Regions from separate parts of the Brevundimonas sp. AVps7 genome, predicted to be linked through region 2. Evidence: predicted binding sites of a transcription regulator. Region 2 holds the regulator's gene; the other holds the start of a gene.

Region 1 (7,416 bases), 100 kb from region 2:
CGGCTCGCCCGAGCCCCGCATCCTGCCCCAGCTGCTGACCGAGGGGGTCGTGATCGACGCCCTGGAGACCGCTCGCCCCTGAAGGCCCGCCAAGGAGACGCCGCCGTGATCCGTCTGCCCATCCTCGCTGCCGCCCTTCTCACCCTCGCCGCCTGCCAACAGGCCGAGGCGCCCGCTTCGGCCCCGGCGACAGAGGTGACTCCCGCCGTCTCGACCCCGGGTCAGGCCCAGGTCGCCCCTGCCTTCACCCTGACAGACAGCGAAGGGATCCAGCGCTCCCTCTCCGATTTCCGTGGCAAGACGGTCGTCATCGAATGGACCAACGAGGGCTGCCCCTACGTCCAGAAATACTATTCCACAGGCGCGATGCAGGCCCTGCAACGTGAGGCGGTCGCCGACGGCGTGGTCTGGCTGACGGTCATCTCGTCCGCGCCCGGCAAGCAGGGCCATGTCGAGGGCGAGGCCGCCCGCGCCTGGCGGACGCGCAACAACGCCGCCTCGACCCATCTGCTCCTCGATCCCGAGGGGACCGTGGGCAAGGCTTTCGGCGCAATGACCACGCCCGACATGCGGGTGATCGACGCGGAAGGCCGGATCCTGTTCACCGGCGGGATCGACGACCGACCGACCAACAAGGTCGAGGATCTGGAGGGCGCGAACAATTTCGTCCGCGCGGCGCTCGATGATGTGGAGGCCGGTCGGACCGTTCGCACGGCCTATGCCCAGCCCTACGGCTGTTCGATCAAGTACCCGGAAGAGGCCTGATCCGCCTCAGTCCGTCGCCAGGCCGCTCTGGGCGTCGGGCTGCGGTGGGGCCGTGATGACCTCGACGTTGTCGTTCAGCAAATAGGACAGTTCCGAAAGGGCCGTGGCGCGGGCCGCGTCCGTGTCGGCGGCCTCGACAGCGGCGACCTTGACCGGAATGTCCTCGGAAATGCCCCGGAGGATGCATTTCAGGTCGCCGTCGGTGCCGCGTTCCTTGAGGATCAGGTGCGCCTGCATGTCGAGGGCGGCCAGTTGCTCGGCGCCGGTGCGGAAGGCGGCGAAGTCGGCCGGCACGCCGTTCCAGCCGTCGACGACGGACTTCAGAGCGCCCGCGCGGCTGACGATATCGGCGAACAGGGGTTCCGACGCAACCGAGATCGGGGCTCCGGCCACGGCGACCGGCTCGGCGGCGGCCAGGGCCACATTCGGGTCGGTGAGCAGGAGGGCGGCGGCGATGGCGATGCCACAGGACATGGTGAACGACCTTTTCGCGAATCGGCGATTGAACCGGTCTACGCCTCACCCGTAAACGAGACCTTGATTAAGGGGATCAAACCGCATGATCGACTGGACCGCCTTCGACGCCGCCGCCGCGCGGAACGCCGATGCCCGCATCGTCGATCAGTTCGAGGGCGATCCGGATCGTCTGGACCGGATGACGGTCGAGGCGGCCGGCCTGTATCTCGACCTGTCGAAGCAGAGCTGGACGAAGGACGCCTTCGAAGCCTGTCTGGATCTGGCCCGCTCGGCCGGGGTCGAGGGCGCCCGCGCGCGTCTGTTCGGCGGCGAAGCGATCAATTCCACCGAGGGGCGAGCGGTCCTGCACCCCGCCCTGCGTGCGAAGACCGGCGCCGATTTCCACGCGCTCGGTGAGGCCGTCTCGGCCGAGGTGGATGGGACCCGCGCCGACATGGCCGCTTTTGCGGCCGCCGTCCGCTCGGGCGCCGAGACGGGTGCGACCGGCAAGTCGTTCAAGGCCATCGTCCATATCGGCATCGGCGGGTCGGACCTTGGTCCCCGCGTCGTCTGGGACGCGTTGCGCCCGCTCGACCCGCAGATCGACCTGCACTTCGTCGCCAACATCGATCCGCGCGACATGGCCGAGGCCCTGACCGGGCTCGATCCGGAAACCACCCTGGTCGTCGTCGTGTCCAAGACCTTCACCACCCAAGAAACCCTGGCCAATGCCGAGGCGGCGAGAGCGTGGCTGGCGGCGGGTCTGCCCGAGGCGGGTCGCGACAGGCATTTCATCGGCGTTACCGCCGCGCCGGACAACGCCAAGGCCTTCGGCTGCGCCCGCACCTTCGCCTTCCGGGACTGGGTCGGGGGCCGCTACTCCTTGTGGTCGGCCGTCAGCCTGAGCTGCGTCATCGCCCTGGGTCCCGATGTCTTTGAGGCCATGCTGGCCGGCGCCGCCGCCATGGACGACCATTTCGTCGTCGCCCCGCTGGAGAAGAACGCTCCCGTCCTGATGGCCCTGGCCCAGGTCTGGAACGTCGACGCTCTGAACCGTCCGGCACGGACGGTGGCGCCCTACGCCCACGCCTTGCGTCGCCTTCCGTCCTTCCTGCAGCAGTTGGAGATGGAGTCGAACGGCAAGCGGGTGCATCGCGACGGCTCGCCGGTGACGCGGCAGACCTGTCCCGTCGTCTTCGGCGAGCCGGGCACCAACGGCCAGCACGCCTTCTTCCAGCAGATCCATCAGGGCCCGCAGGTCGTGCCGGCCGAGTTCGTCATCGTGGCGAAGACGCATGCCGATGCTCCGGAGAGCCCGCTGTGGTCAAACGCCCTGGCCCAGGGCCAGGCCCTGATGCTGGGCAAGACGACCGATGAGGCCCGCGCCGAAGTCCTGGCCTCCGGGGCCGATGCGACCGAGGCCGACCGGCTGGCGAGCCACAAGACCTTCCCCGGCAACCGGCCCTCAACGGCCATCGTGATGGACCGGCTCACGCCCGGGACGCTCGGCGCCCTGTTGGCCCTCTACGAGCACAAGACCTTCGTCGAGGGGGTGATCTGGGACATCAACTCCTTCGACCAGTGGGGCGTGGAACTGGGCAAGGTGCTGGCCAGGGCGATCCTGAAAGACGTGGCGGCGGGCAGGCCTTCCGGGACGCTGGATCCCTCGACGGCCTCGCTTCTCACGCGCCTGATGTAGAAACGGGCGCCGAAGCGCCCGTATCAGGTCTCAGTAGTTCCGCCAGCGGCGATCGTCGCGCCGGTCGTCCCGGCGATCGTCTCGCCGATCCGAACGCCAGTCGCGGCGATTGTCGCGCCGGTCGTCGCGGCGATCCCAGCCGCGTTCGCGGCTATTGATGCCGTGTTCACGCTCCCAGTGGCCGCGGTTGCGCCAGCAACGCCCGTCGCGCCAGTAGTCGCAGTCCTGGCGATAGCCCCCGCCGTAGCCCCCGTAGGAGTAGGAGGGCGCATAGGAATAGCCGTAGCTGCTCCCGCCGTAGGATCGATAGCCGCGACCGTCGTCGTCGCTGGCGGCGGCGACGCCCAGAGCTGCACCGGCAAGCGCGCCTCCTGCCACATAGCGGTCGTCGCCGTCGCCGATCACGGCGCCCGCGATCCCGCCGACGACGGCGCCGATCAACAATCCCGCGACGGCATCGCCGTCGTCATCCCGGTCGTGCCGGTCGTGACCGCGACCATAGTTCTGGGCGGCGGCCGGCAGGGCGACGGCGCTCAGCGTCAGGGCGGCGGCGCCCACAGCGATCATTCTAGACATCTTCATAGTCCCACCCTCCAAGCCGTCAGTGACGCTTGCTCCCTCGATCGGGCGAACAGCGACTGACGAACATTATTGCTGCGCTTGTGAACCTGAACGGACAAACAGAAATCCCGTTCATCTGGCGTTCATCGAGGCCGCGCGCCTTGACGCTCCCCGTCCCGGCGCCTACTTGCACCTCGCGTTAGCACTCGCGAGGCCCGGCTGCCAAAAGGCCGGCCCGGAGGGGCTACGAGGAAACTTTGAAGTCTTCACTGGAGAATACACAGATGGCGTTTCGTCCTCTCGGCGACCGCGTGCTGGTCAAGCGCGTGGAAGAAGAATCCAAGACCAAGGGCGGGATCATCATCCCCGACACCGCCAAGGAAAAGCCGCAGGAAGGCGAAGTCGTCTCTGTCGGCCCCGGCGTTCGTGACGAACGCGGCACCGTCAACGCCCTGGAACTGAAGGCCGGCGACCGCATCCTGTTCGGCAAGTGGTCGGGCACCGAGGTCAAGCTGGAAGGCGAAGACCTGATCATCATGAAGGAATCCGACGTCCTAGGTGTGCTGTAAGCATACCGAACGTTCGGCTTTTCTTTAAAGAAATCAATATTTAGGAGCTGCCCTCAATGGCTGCCAAGATCGTACAGTTCAACACCGATGCGCGCGACAAGATGCTGCGCGGCGTCAACATCCTCGCCAACGCCGTCAAGGTGACCCTGGGTCCCAAGGGCCGCAACGTCGTGATCCAGAAGTCCTTCGGCGCCCCGCGCTCGACCAAGGACGGCGTTTCGGTCGCCAAAGAGATCGAGCTGGAAGACGCCTTCGAGAACATGGGCGCCCAGATGATCCGCGAAGTCGCTTCGAAGACGAACGACAAGGCGGGCGACGGCACCACCACCGCGACCGTTCTGGCGCAATCGATCGTGCAGGAAGGCCTCAAGGCCGTCGCCGCCGGCATGAACCCGATGGATCTGAAGCGCGGCATCGACAAGGCCGTCACGGCCGTCCTCGCCGACATCAAGGCTTCGGCCAAGAAGGTCGAGAACAACTCCGAGATCGCCCAGGTCGGCACCATCTCCGCCAACGGCGACGCCGAAGTCGGCGAGATGATCGCCAAGGCCATGGAAAAGGTCGGCAACGAGGGCGTGATCACGGTTGAAGAGGCCAAGACGGCCGAGACCGAGCTGGACGTCGTCGAGGGCATGCAGTTCGACCGCGGCTACCTGTCGCCCTACTTCATCACCAACGCCGACAAGATGGAGGTCCAGCTCGAGGATCCCCTGATCCTGCTGTTCGAGAAGAAGCTGTCGAGCCTGCAGGCCATGCTCCCGATCCTGGAAGCCGTGGTCCAGTCGGGTCGTCCGCTGCTGATCATCGCCGAGGACATCGAGGGCGAGGCCCTGGCCACGCTCGTCGTCAACAAGCTGCGTGGCGGCCTGCGCGTCGCCGCCGTCAAGGCTCCGGGCTTCGGCGACCGCCGCAAGGCCATGCTGGAGGACATCGCCGTCCTGACCGGCGGCCAGGTCATCTCCGAAGACCTGGGCATCAAGCTCGAGAACGTCACCATCGACATGCTCGGCAAGGCCAAGAAGGTCACCATCACCAAGGACGACACCACCATCGTGGACGGCGTCGGCGGCAAGGATGAGATCGAGGCCCGCATCGGCCAGATCAAGAAGCAGATCGAGGACACCTCGTCGGACTACGACAAGGAAAAGCTGCAGGAACGTCTGGCCAAGCTGGCCGGCGGCGTCGCGGTCATCCGCGTCGGCGGCTCGACCGAGGTCGAGGTCAAGGAAAAGAAGGACCGCGTCGACGACGCCCTGAACGCCACGCGGGCCGCGGTTGAAGAAGGCATCGTCCCCGGCGGCGGCATCGCCCTGCTGAAGGCCACCAAGGCGCTGGAAGGTCTGAAAGGCGACAACGCCGACCAGACCGCCGGCATCGCCATCATCCGTCGCGCCATCCAGGCCCCGATCCGCCAGATCGTGGAAAACGCCGGCGTCGAAGGCTCGATCGTGGTCGGCAAGGTGCTTGAAAACGCCTCGCTCACCTACGGCTTCAACGCCCAGACGGAAGAATACGGCGACTTGGTCGCCATGGGCGTGATCGACCCGGCCAAGGTCGTCCGCACGGCCCTGCAGGACGCGGCCTCGGTCGCCTCGATCCTGATCACCACCGAAGCCGCTGTGGCCGACGCTCCCAAAAAGGGCTCGGGCGGCGGTGCCGGCGGCGGCATGGGCGGCGGCATGGGCGGCATGGGCGACATGGACTTCTAGGAAGTCCGGTTGTCATCCCGGCCTTGAGCCGGGACGCCCCGGCGCAGGCCGGGGTCCAGGGCTCAGTCACTGGCTGAAATGAAGAGGGCGGGTCCGGAAACGGGCCCGCCTTTTTTGTTTCCGATTGGGCCATTTCACAATGGCGAGCCTCCCTTACAGGCATGCTCACAACTATAGACTAGGTGCGTTTTGAATGACCCTCTAAGGTTGGAGTATGGATGAACTAGAACAGGCCCTGCCGGGCTACTCATCGATTGAGTTGCCTATGGCTGATGGCCATGAGGGCACCGAAGGTTGGGGGGCCACTGAATGGCAGGCGGATTTTGAGCGGACGCGGGACAAGCTCGCCCGCACATTGCGTATGCGCGACCCCTATATCGCAATTGCACGCAGCGCCGCGCGGCTCATCATGGAGTTCGGCAAGCCTGAAGAGCTGAATCCCAAAGTCGTTCCGATGGAGCAGAGCTTTGTGGAGTTGATGCAGGCGTTGATGCTGATCAATTCGGAGCCGACGCGTGCCGTCCCGACTTCGCCTGGCAGCTTTATCCGTCTGTGGCCTCTGCTCGCGCGCAACTTTGGCGGCTTTGTCAAACGTCGGGTGGGAAAGTCGGACGAGAGTGAGGCGCAAAGCCACGCTATCCTTCATGCACAGCTACAGACGCTGCATTATCGCAACCTGTTCACGCGCGACGATTGTGAGCGGACGATGTGCGAACTGCTTGAGCGCATTGATGAACCTGCGAAGCGCGCTCTGGGCTACAGCCTGTCAGAATTCTATAAGACGGCAGTTGCATTCGGCGATCTCGTCGTCGAGCGTTTTAATGCCTACGCCGATCAGTATCGGCTTCTGCTCACAGCGGATAACCGCGCCGACGTCTTGGCCCCGATCCGCTTCGCATGTGAACGCAGCCCGATTGCGACGCGCGCGTGGGGCAATCGGGCTGCGCTTTTCCCAGAGCTTGAAGACCTGCGCATGGCTGGTTTTCAAGTCATGGAGTGCGGTTGGCCTTGGGCGTTCACGCTCAGCAAAGAGGAAATCGAAGCCGTCTTCGCACCCGAGATGGTGGCGATATTCTACGCACTGGCGATCCGGCCCGGCGATCTGGCGGGTCATCCGGTGGATCACGTCTATCTCAACAACCCGATCTGGCGGCGTCCATATGTTCGTCTGCCGAATGACGATCTGTTCGTGCCGCTGCCCCAGCTCATCTATTCCTTCCCGTTCGCCATCGTCGAAGGGCTGATGGTCGGTCACCCCGGACTCAAGTCTGCTTATGAGGAAGCGCGGGCGAGCTACCTGGAGGAGAAGACCGTCGAGTTAGTGAAAACAGGTCTACCGAGTGCCACGGTGTATCGCGGCGTCGAGTGGACCGATCCCGAAGACGGCAAGATCTACGAGAACGATGTCCTTGCAGTCGTCGGCAACTTTCTTTTTGTGTTTGAGGCAAAGTCTGGCGGCCTAAAAGACGTCGCGCGACGCGGCGGCATTCTCAGCCTGGAGAAAAATTTTAAAGAGTTATTCGTCGAACCCGGCGAGCAGGCTGGGCGGCTCCAACGCTATGTCAACACCTTGCAGAATAAGGTGCAACTGCGCTTGAAATCGACCGGCGCGCCGATCGACCTACAACTAGACAAGCCGAAGATCGTCTACAGCTTC
Region 2 (7,416 bases):
CGGCGTCTTCCCGCGCACTCACGGCTCGGCTCTGTTCACCCGTGGTGAGACCCAGGCCATCGTGGTCGCCACCCTGGGCACCGGCGAAGACGAGCAATACGTCGACTCGCTGGCAGGCACCTACAAAGAGAAGTTCCTGCTCCACTACAACTTCCCTCCGTACTCGGTCGGTGAGACCGGTCGTATGGGCGGCGCGGGCCGTCGCGAAATCGGTCACGGCAAGCTGGCCTGGCGGGCGATCCGTCCGATGCTGCCGACCTCGGAAGAATTCCCCTACACGATCCGCATCGTGTCGGAGATCACCGAGTCCAACGGTTCGTCCTCCATGGCTTCGGTCTGCGGCGCCTCGCTGGCGCTGATGGACGCGGGCGTGCCCCTGAAGAAGCCCGTGTCGGGCATCGCCATGGGCCTGATCCTGGAGCCCTCGGGCGAGTTCGCCATTCTGTCGGACATCCTGGGTGACGAAGATCACCTGGGCGACATGGACTTCAAGGTCGCCGGCACCCGTGACGGCATCACCTCGCTGCAGATGGACATCAAGGTCGCCGGCATCACCGAAGAGATCATGAAGAAGGCCATCGCCCAGGCTTCGGCCGGCCGCCTTCACATCCTCGACGAGATGGACAAGGCCATCGACGGCGCTCGCACCGAGCTCGGCGAGTACGCTCCGAAGATCGAATCCATCAAGGTTCCGGTCGACAAGATCCGCGACATCATCGGCACCGGCGGCAAGATCATCCGCGAGATCGTCGAAAAGACCGGCGCCAAGATCAACATCGAGGACGACGGCACGGTGAAGATCGCTGCCTCGGACCAGGAGAAGATCGACGCCGCCAAGAACTGGATTTCGTCGATCGTGTCCGAGCCCGAGCCCGGCATGATCTACTCCGGCAAGGTCGTGAAGGTCGTCGATTTCGGCGCCTTCGTGAACTTCTTCGGCGCCAAGGACGGCCTGGTACACGTGTCCCAGATCTCGCTGGAACGCGTCTCCAACCCGGCCGACGTCCTGTCCGAGGGCCAGGAAGTCAAGGTCAAGTTCCTGGGCTTCGACGATCGCGGCAAGACCAAGCTGTCGATGAAGATCGTCGATCAGGCCACGGGTGAAGACCTGACGGACAAGATCAACGCAGAACGCGCCGAACGCGGCGAGCCCCCCCTGACCGAAGACACCGGCGGCGGCGGCAAGAAGCGTGAAGGCGGCGGTGACCGCGGTCGCAGCCGTCCGCGTCGCGACTAGGTTTCGGCGTCACAGCTGAATGAACGAGGCCCCGCTGGAAACAGCGGGGCCTTTTTCTATGCGTCCGGAGCGTAGCGCTCGCGCACGCTGTCGCGGATCAGGCCCCACGGCGGCATCAGATCGGCCGGCATGTCGCCGATCAGACCCCTGTCCCGGGCCCGGTCGATCAGGGTGCGCACGTTCGCCTGCTGGGCCTCCGATAGCAGGCGGCGTGGCAGGATCATGACGGTCGTGCCCGACAGGACGAAGACGAAGGCCTTCGGCTGGTCCAGCACATGGACGAAGGCGGACCAGGGCACGACCGTATCGAGGAAGGGGCCGGTCTGGCGGACCTCGGTCTCGTCCAGCCGCCAGTCCAGAGCCTGTCCGCCAAAGCGGCTGCGGGCGAACGTGCGCATCGTGCGGGTCCGCGAGAGGTCCCGGAGCTTCCACAGGACGACGACGAGGGCGATCAGTCCGAGAAACAGCGCCGCGCTGATCCAGATCGGGCCCATCGGCACGCGAAACAGCTGGATCAGCGTGCCGATGACGATCGGAACGCCGACCAGCACCCATTTCGGCGCCATCAGATTGATGGGCGATCCGGGGTGATCAAAAACGGCCTCGTCGGGGTCGAGCAAGACGCCCGGAACCGTGACGACGATCTCACGGGTCGGTTCGCCGTCCTCGATCAGGCGGAGCACTCCGCAGGCCTGGCCTCACCGGGGCCGTACTGGCCGCAGGAGCGGTCGATCTCATCCTGGATCAGGGCGCAGGCGTTGGCGGGGTTGCACGGCGGATGGCTGGCCGGGCTGACCATGGTGCAGCGTTCCGCCAGCCGGACGGCGGCGGCCTCGCCGATGCTGTCCGTGCAGGTCCGGTCGGCGGCGCCCAGGAGTTCGCCCTCCGGAACGCCGGCGTCCTCTTGCGGAGGTGCGTCCTCGGGCATGACCGGCGTTTGTTCGACGGCGGGTTCCGCGGTCGCGGCCTTTCCGGCGGCGGGGGTGGTCTCGGGCGAGCCGCAGGCCGCGAGCGACAGGCTGAACGCAAGGGCGAGGGCGGCGGGCACACGAACCATGGCGACGTCTCCGGGCGATCTGGAAGGCGTTACGATGACGCTGTTCTGTGTCGCTGGAAAGTCCGTTTCGTCCGCGAAAAACACCCTGACGAAACGGACAAAACGGACGAAACGGACGAAAACCCCGGGCCGTCTCTGCAAAATCAAACGGTTGTCGTTTCGATCCCTGTCCGATCTCCCGAGGGCCATCGGACAGGACCGATGAAACGGCGTTGAATTGTCAAAGACCCGCTCCCTCAATCTGGGGCGCGGCCGCCTATCCGCAAGAGAGCGGCAAGAATAAATTCACATCAAGGGCGCGAAACTCAGCGCGGGCGGGCGAGGGCCTCGTCCACGGCGGCCTTCTGGAGCTTGAACAGGTCGTTGCAGCCGGCCTCGGCCAGTTCGAACAGCCGGTCGAACTCGGCCCGCGAGAAGCCGCGCTTTTCACCCGTCGCCTGGATCTCGACGATCGTCCCCGAGCCGGTCAGGACGAAGTTGCCGTCGGCCTCGGCATTCGAATCCTCCTCGTAGTCGAGGTCGGCCACGGGCGTGTTGTCGAAGATGCCGCACGAGATGGCCGCGACCTGGTCCAGGATCGGGTCGGTCTTCAGCACGCCCTCGGCGCGCAGGTAGCCGAGCGCGGTCGCCATCGCGACCCAGGCCCCGGTGATCGAGGCGGTGCGGGTGCCGCCGTCGGCCTGGATGACGTCGCAGTCGATCAGCACCTGACGCTCGCCGAGAGCCTTCAGATCGACGACGGCGCGCAGGCTACGGCCGATCAGACGCTGGATTTCCTGGGTGCGGCCCGACTGTTTGCCGGCGGAGGCCTCACGCTTGCCGCGCGTGTGGGTGGCGCGGGGCAGCATGCCGTACTCGGCCGTGACCCAGCCCTGGCCGGTGTTGCGCATCCAGCCCGGCACCTTTTCCTCGATCGAGGCTGTGACCAGCACCTTGGTGTGGCCGAACGAGACCAGGCAGGAGCCCTCGGCGTAGCGGTTGACGCCGGTCTCGAGCGTCACGGCGCGGAGCTGGTCGGGGGTGCGTTCGGAGGGGCGCATGAGGATGTCCTGAAGACGTTGGCGTATCGAGCCGGGCTGCTTATCCTGAAAGGGTGAGCCTGTATCCCCCCAAGAACCCGCAAGACATCAGCGTGCGACTTCGGCCGGCGACGCCGGAGGACGCGCCTCTGCTGGCTGCGTGGGACCGCGAGCCGCATGTGATCGCCTGCTCGAGCGACGACCCGCTGCTGGAGATCGCCTTCGACGGGCCCGACTGGACCGACGAGCTGACCAACTCGGACTATGAGCTGACCTACCGGATCGCCGAGGCGAACAGCCAGCCGGTCGGGGTCCTGGCGATCTGCGACCCGCATACGGAGCCCAGCCACTACTGGGGGGAGATCGAACCGAACCTTAGAGCCATCGACATCTGGATCGGTCCGGCCGAATGGTTGAACCGGGGCGTGGGCACGGCAATGATGACCCAGGCCATCAACGATTGCTTCGCCGAGCCGGAGATCACGGCCATCGTCATCGATCCCCTGAATACCAATGTCGCCGCCCACCGCTTCTATCAGCGGCTCGGGTTCGTCGTCGAAGGACGGCGTATGTTCGACGAGGACGACTGTCTGGTGCACCGGCTGACCCGCGCCAACTGGAACGCGCGACCATGATGCCGCCGTTGAGCCCCCTGCTGGCGCCCCACTACGCCGGACTGACCGCGCTGGATCAGCGGGCGCGCGATATTTTCCGCAGCGTGGTCGAGACCTATCTGGAGACCGGTGAACCGGTCGGGTCACGGACCGTGTCGAAAGGCGGCGTGCATCTGTCGCCCGCCTCGATCCGCAACACGATGCAGGACCTGACCCTGGCCGGGCTGCTGGCCGCGCCGCATACCTCGGCGGGGCGGATCCCCACCCACGCCGGCCTGCGCCTGTTCGTCGACGGCCTGCTGGAAATCGGCGACGTCGGCGCCGAGGAGCGGCGTGAGATCGACGCCCGCCTGATCGGGCGCGGCAAGGGCTTCGAAGAGGCGCTGAACGAGGCTTCGAGCCTGCTATCGGGTCTGGCGGGCGGGGCAGGGATCGTCGCCTCGCCGGTGCGCGACGCCGGCGTCAAACATGTGGAGTTCGTGGCCCTTGGCTCCGGTCAGGCTCTGGCGGTGCTGGTGGCCGATGACGGCACGGTGGAGAACCGGCTCATGCCCCTGGCGGCCGGTGTGACGCCGTCGATCCTGCAGGAGGCATCGAACTTCCTGTCGGCCCGCATGAAAGGGCGGCTGCTGTCCGAGGCGCGGCTGGAGATGGGGGCCGAGCTGGCCGCAGCCCGCAGCGAGCTGGACGCCGCCGCCGCCCGGCTGGTCGAGGACGGGCTGGCGGCCTGGTCCGGCGGGGCGGACCGGGAGCGATCCCTGATCGTGCGGGGCCGGGCCAACCTGTTGCAGGACGCCGGCGCCGCCGAGGATCTGGAGAAGGTCCGGGTCCTGTTCGACGATCTGGAGCAGAAGGAACAGCTGATCGGCCTGCTCGACGGGGTCAATGCGGCCCAGGGGGTGCGCATCTTTATCGGGGCCGAAACGCGCCTGTTTTCGCTTTCGGGTTCCGCTGTCGTCGCGGCGCCCTATATGACGGGCCGCCAACGGGTTCTGGGCGCCATCGGCGTGATCGGACCCGCGAGACTGAACTACGCCCGCATTATCCCGTTGGTGGACTACACCGCCCGGGTGCTGGGGCGCATCCTGGACGGACAAGACACGTGACCGATACGACGAACCCCAACGACCTCGAAGCCCAGCTGGACGAGGCCCTGGCCAATGCCGAGGCCGGGCTGGACGCCGACTCCGGCGATCTGGGTCCGCTGGACACCATGATCGCCGAGCGCGACGAGTGGAAGGACCGCGCCATGCGGGCCGCGGCCGAGGCCGATAACGTCCGGCGTCGCACCGAGACCCAGATGAACGATGCACGGGCCTTCGCCATCCAGCGCTTCGCCAAGGACCTGCTGGGCGTGGCCGACAACCTGGAGCGCGCCCTGATGGCGGCGCCCAAGAACGCCGACGCCGGCGAGGCGGGTCTGGTGACCGGTCTGGAGCTGACCCAGAAGTCGCTGCTGCAGGCGTTCGAGACCAACGGCCTCAAGCGCGTTGCGCCTGGGCCGGGCGAGGCCTTCGATCCGCACCTGCACCAGGCGATGATGGAACAGCCCTCGGCCGAGGTTCCGGGGGGGACGGTGCTGCAGACCATGCAGGCCGGCTACGAACTGTTCGGCCGCACCGTGCGCCCGGCCATGGTCGTGGTCGCCGCCAAGGGATCGGGTCCGCAGGGGACGAACCCCTATGGCTCTGCCTCCGGCTCGAACGGCGGGACGTTCGACGGCAAGGCCTGATTATTCCTCCCCCATCGCGGGAGGATTTTACTTCAGTTTCGCTTCGAACAACGCCAGCAACCGGGCCCAGCCATCGGCCGCCTCGGTCGCACGGTAGCTGGCGCGGTAATCCGCGTGGAAACCGTGCGGGGCGTCGGCGTAGAGCTTGATCCCGCTTTCGGTCGCGCCCGCGGCCGCCAGAGCCTCCTGCATGGCCGCGACGGTATCGTTGGGGATGCCCTGGTCCTGGCCGCCGTAGTTGCCGATGACCACGCCCTTGAGGTCGGCCGCCAGATCGACCGGGAAGGGCTGGCCCGCCGCGATCTGCTCCGGCGTGGCGGTCGGCGACGGGGCGAGGCGGCCGTACCAGGCGACGCCGGCGTCGATGGCGGTGAACCGGGCCGCGGCCTGCCAGACGACCTTGCCGCCCCAGCAGAAGCCGGTGATGCCGACCTTGTCGACATTGGCCCAGAGCTGGCCCGAGGCCCATTCCAGGGTGGCGTTGATGTCGCCCATGACCTGTTCATAGCCGGCCGCGGCGACGATGGCCTGGATGCGCTGCATGTCGGCGAGCGGAGCCGGGTCTTCCACGCGGACGAAGAAGGCCGGAGCGATGGCGGCGTATCCGGCCTTGGCCAGGCGGCGGCAGACGTCCTGGATATAGGCGTGCAGGCCAAAGATTTCCGACACCACGATCACGACGGGGAAGGGGCCCTGGCCCTCCGGCCGGGCGACATAGGCTGGCAGGTCGAAGCCGTCGGCGGACGGATAGGAGACCATAGCCGTTTCCAGCCCCTGATCGTCGGTCGAGACCGGCTGGGCGTCCTGCGCCAGGACCGAAGGCGCGTAGCCTGTGAACACGCCGGCCGCCGTCAGGCCCGCCAGGCCGCGGCGCGACAGGTGGAAGTCCGTCGGGAGGTTGCCTTCGGGGCGGGTCAGCACGGTCATGGGCGTTTCCTTCTCGATTTCGACGCGGACTGTGACGAGGCCGGGCGGCCCCGTCGAGTCACCGACCCGTGAGTCTATGTCGCACGCCGCAGGGTCAGATTGATCCGCCCGCCGCCGTGGATCAGCCGCGACGATCCCGCCAGCAGACGATCGATGCCGTGTCGGGCCAGCCGGGCGGAGCCGGTCAGGGCGCAAACGTCGCCTGAGGCCAGTTTCACGGACCGTGTCGGTCCCTTGCCCGCCGGGCCGATGCGGAAGAGGGCGGTGTCGCCGAGAGAGACCGACAGGACGGGTGCGCCGAGGTCGGCCTCGTCCCGATCCTGATGCAGGCCCATGCGGGCGTCGTCGCGGTAGAGATTGACCAGACAGGCGTCCGGCGGCTCCGGCCAGCCGGTCAGGTCAGTCCACAGGTCCAGCAGGACGGCCGGGATCGGCGGCCAGGGCGCGCCGGTCCCGGGGTGGTTCGGCTGGTAGCGATAGCCGGCGCGGTCCGAGACCCAGCCGAGCGGCCCGAGATTGCTCATACGAACCGAGAACGGCCTTCCGCCCGGCGTGACGGGTCGGTAGAGGGGCGCGATCTTGAGAGCGGCCTCGATGTCGGCCAGCAGCACGGCCTGCGCGGCCTCATCCAGCCGGCCGGGCCAGTAACGAAAACCGGGGAGGTCGGGGAAGGGCTCCATGCCCTCCAGTCTTATCGCGTGAAGTAATAGTCCGCGACCTGGCAGGCGTTGATGCCGCTGCGTTGCAGGGTCTGGCCGTTGTCGAACTCGGCGCGGAGGGAATAGCGGCAGGCGCCCGAACCGTCATCGATCGTCACCACCACGCTCTGG

What was found. The regulator HrcA, encoded in region 2, represses chaperone genes, less so after heat shock. The targets are predictions, from matches to a motif close to GTTAGCANTCNNNNNNNNNGANTGCTAAC.
Region 1: groES (co-chaperone GroES) is a predicted target of HrcA. The motif match lies at 3,680-3,708, and genes of this name have one in related genera.

Annotation. Positions count from the first base shown of each region.
Region 1 is NZ_CM178742.1:2,264-9,679, forward strand. It holds gene ACW17Y_RS00010 (protein-disulfide reductase DsbD family protein) at 1-82, shown strand, start outside; gene ACW17Y_RS00015 (redoxin domain-containing protein) at 106-765, shown strand; gene ACW17Y_RS00020 (hypothetical protein) at 772-1,239, opposite strand; gene pgi (glucose-6-phosphate isomerase) at 1,325-2,920, shown strand; gene ACW17Y_RS00030 (hypothetical protein) at 2,951-3,487, opposite strand; gene groES (co-chaperone GroES) at 3,766-4,050, shown strand; gene groL (chaperonin GroEL) at 4,107-5,759, shown strand; gene ACW17Y_RS00045 (hypothetical protein) at 5,974-7,416, shown strand, end outside.
Region 2 is NZ_CM178742.1:3,196,223-3,203,638, reverse strand. It holds gene pnp (polyribonucleotide nucleotidyltransferase) at 1-1,237, shown strand, start outside; gene ACW17Y_RS15955 (YcxB family protein) at 1,294-1,920, opposite strand; gene ACW17Y_RS15950 (hypothetical protein) at 1,908-2,294, opposite strand; gene rph (ribonuclease PH) at 2,600-3,334, opposite strand; gene ACW17Y_RS15940 (GNAT family N-acetyltransferase) at 3,427-3,948, shown strand; gene hrcA (heat-inducible transcriptional repressor HrcA) at 3,948-5,033, shown strand; gene grpE (nucleotide exchange factor GrpE) at 5,030-5,659, shown strand; gene ACW17Y_RS15925 (dienelactone hydrolase family protein) at 5,687-6,586, opposite strand; gene ACW17Y_RS15920 (alpha-ketoglutarate-dependent dioxygenase AlkB family protein) at 6,661-7,266, opposite strand; gene ACW17Y_RS15915 (hypothetical protein) at 7,278-7,416, opposite strand, start outside.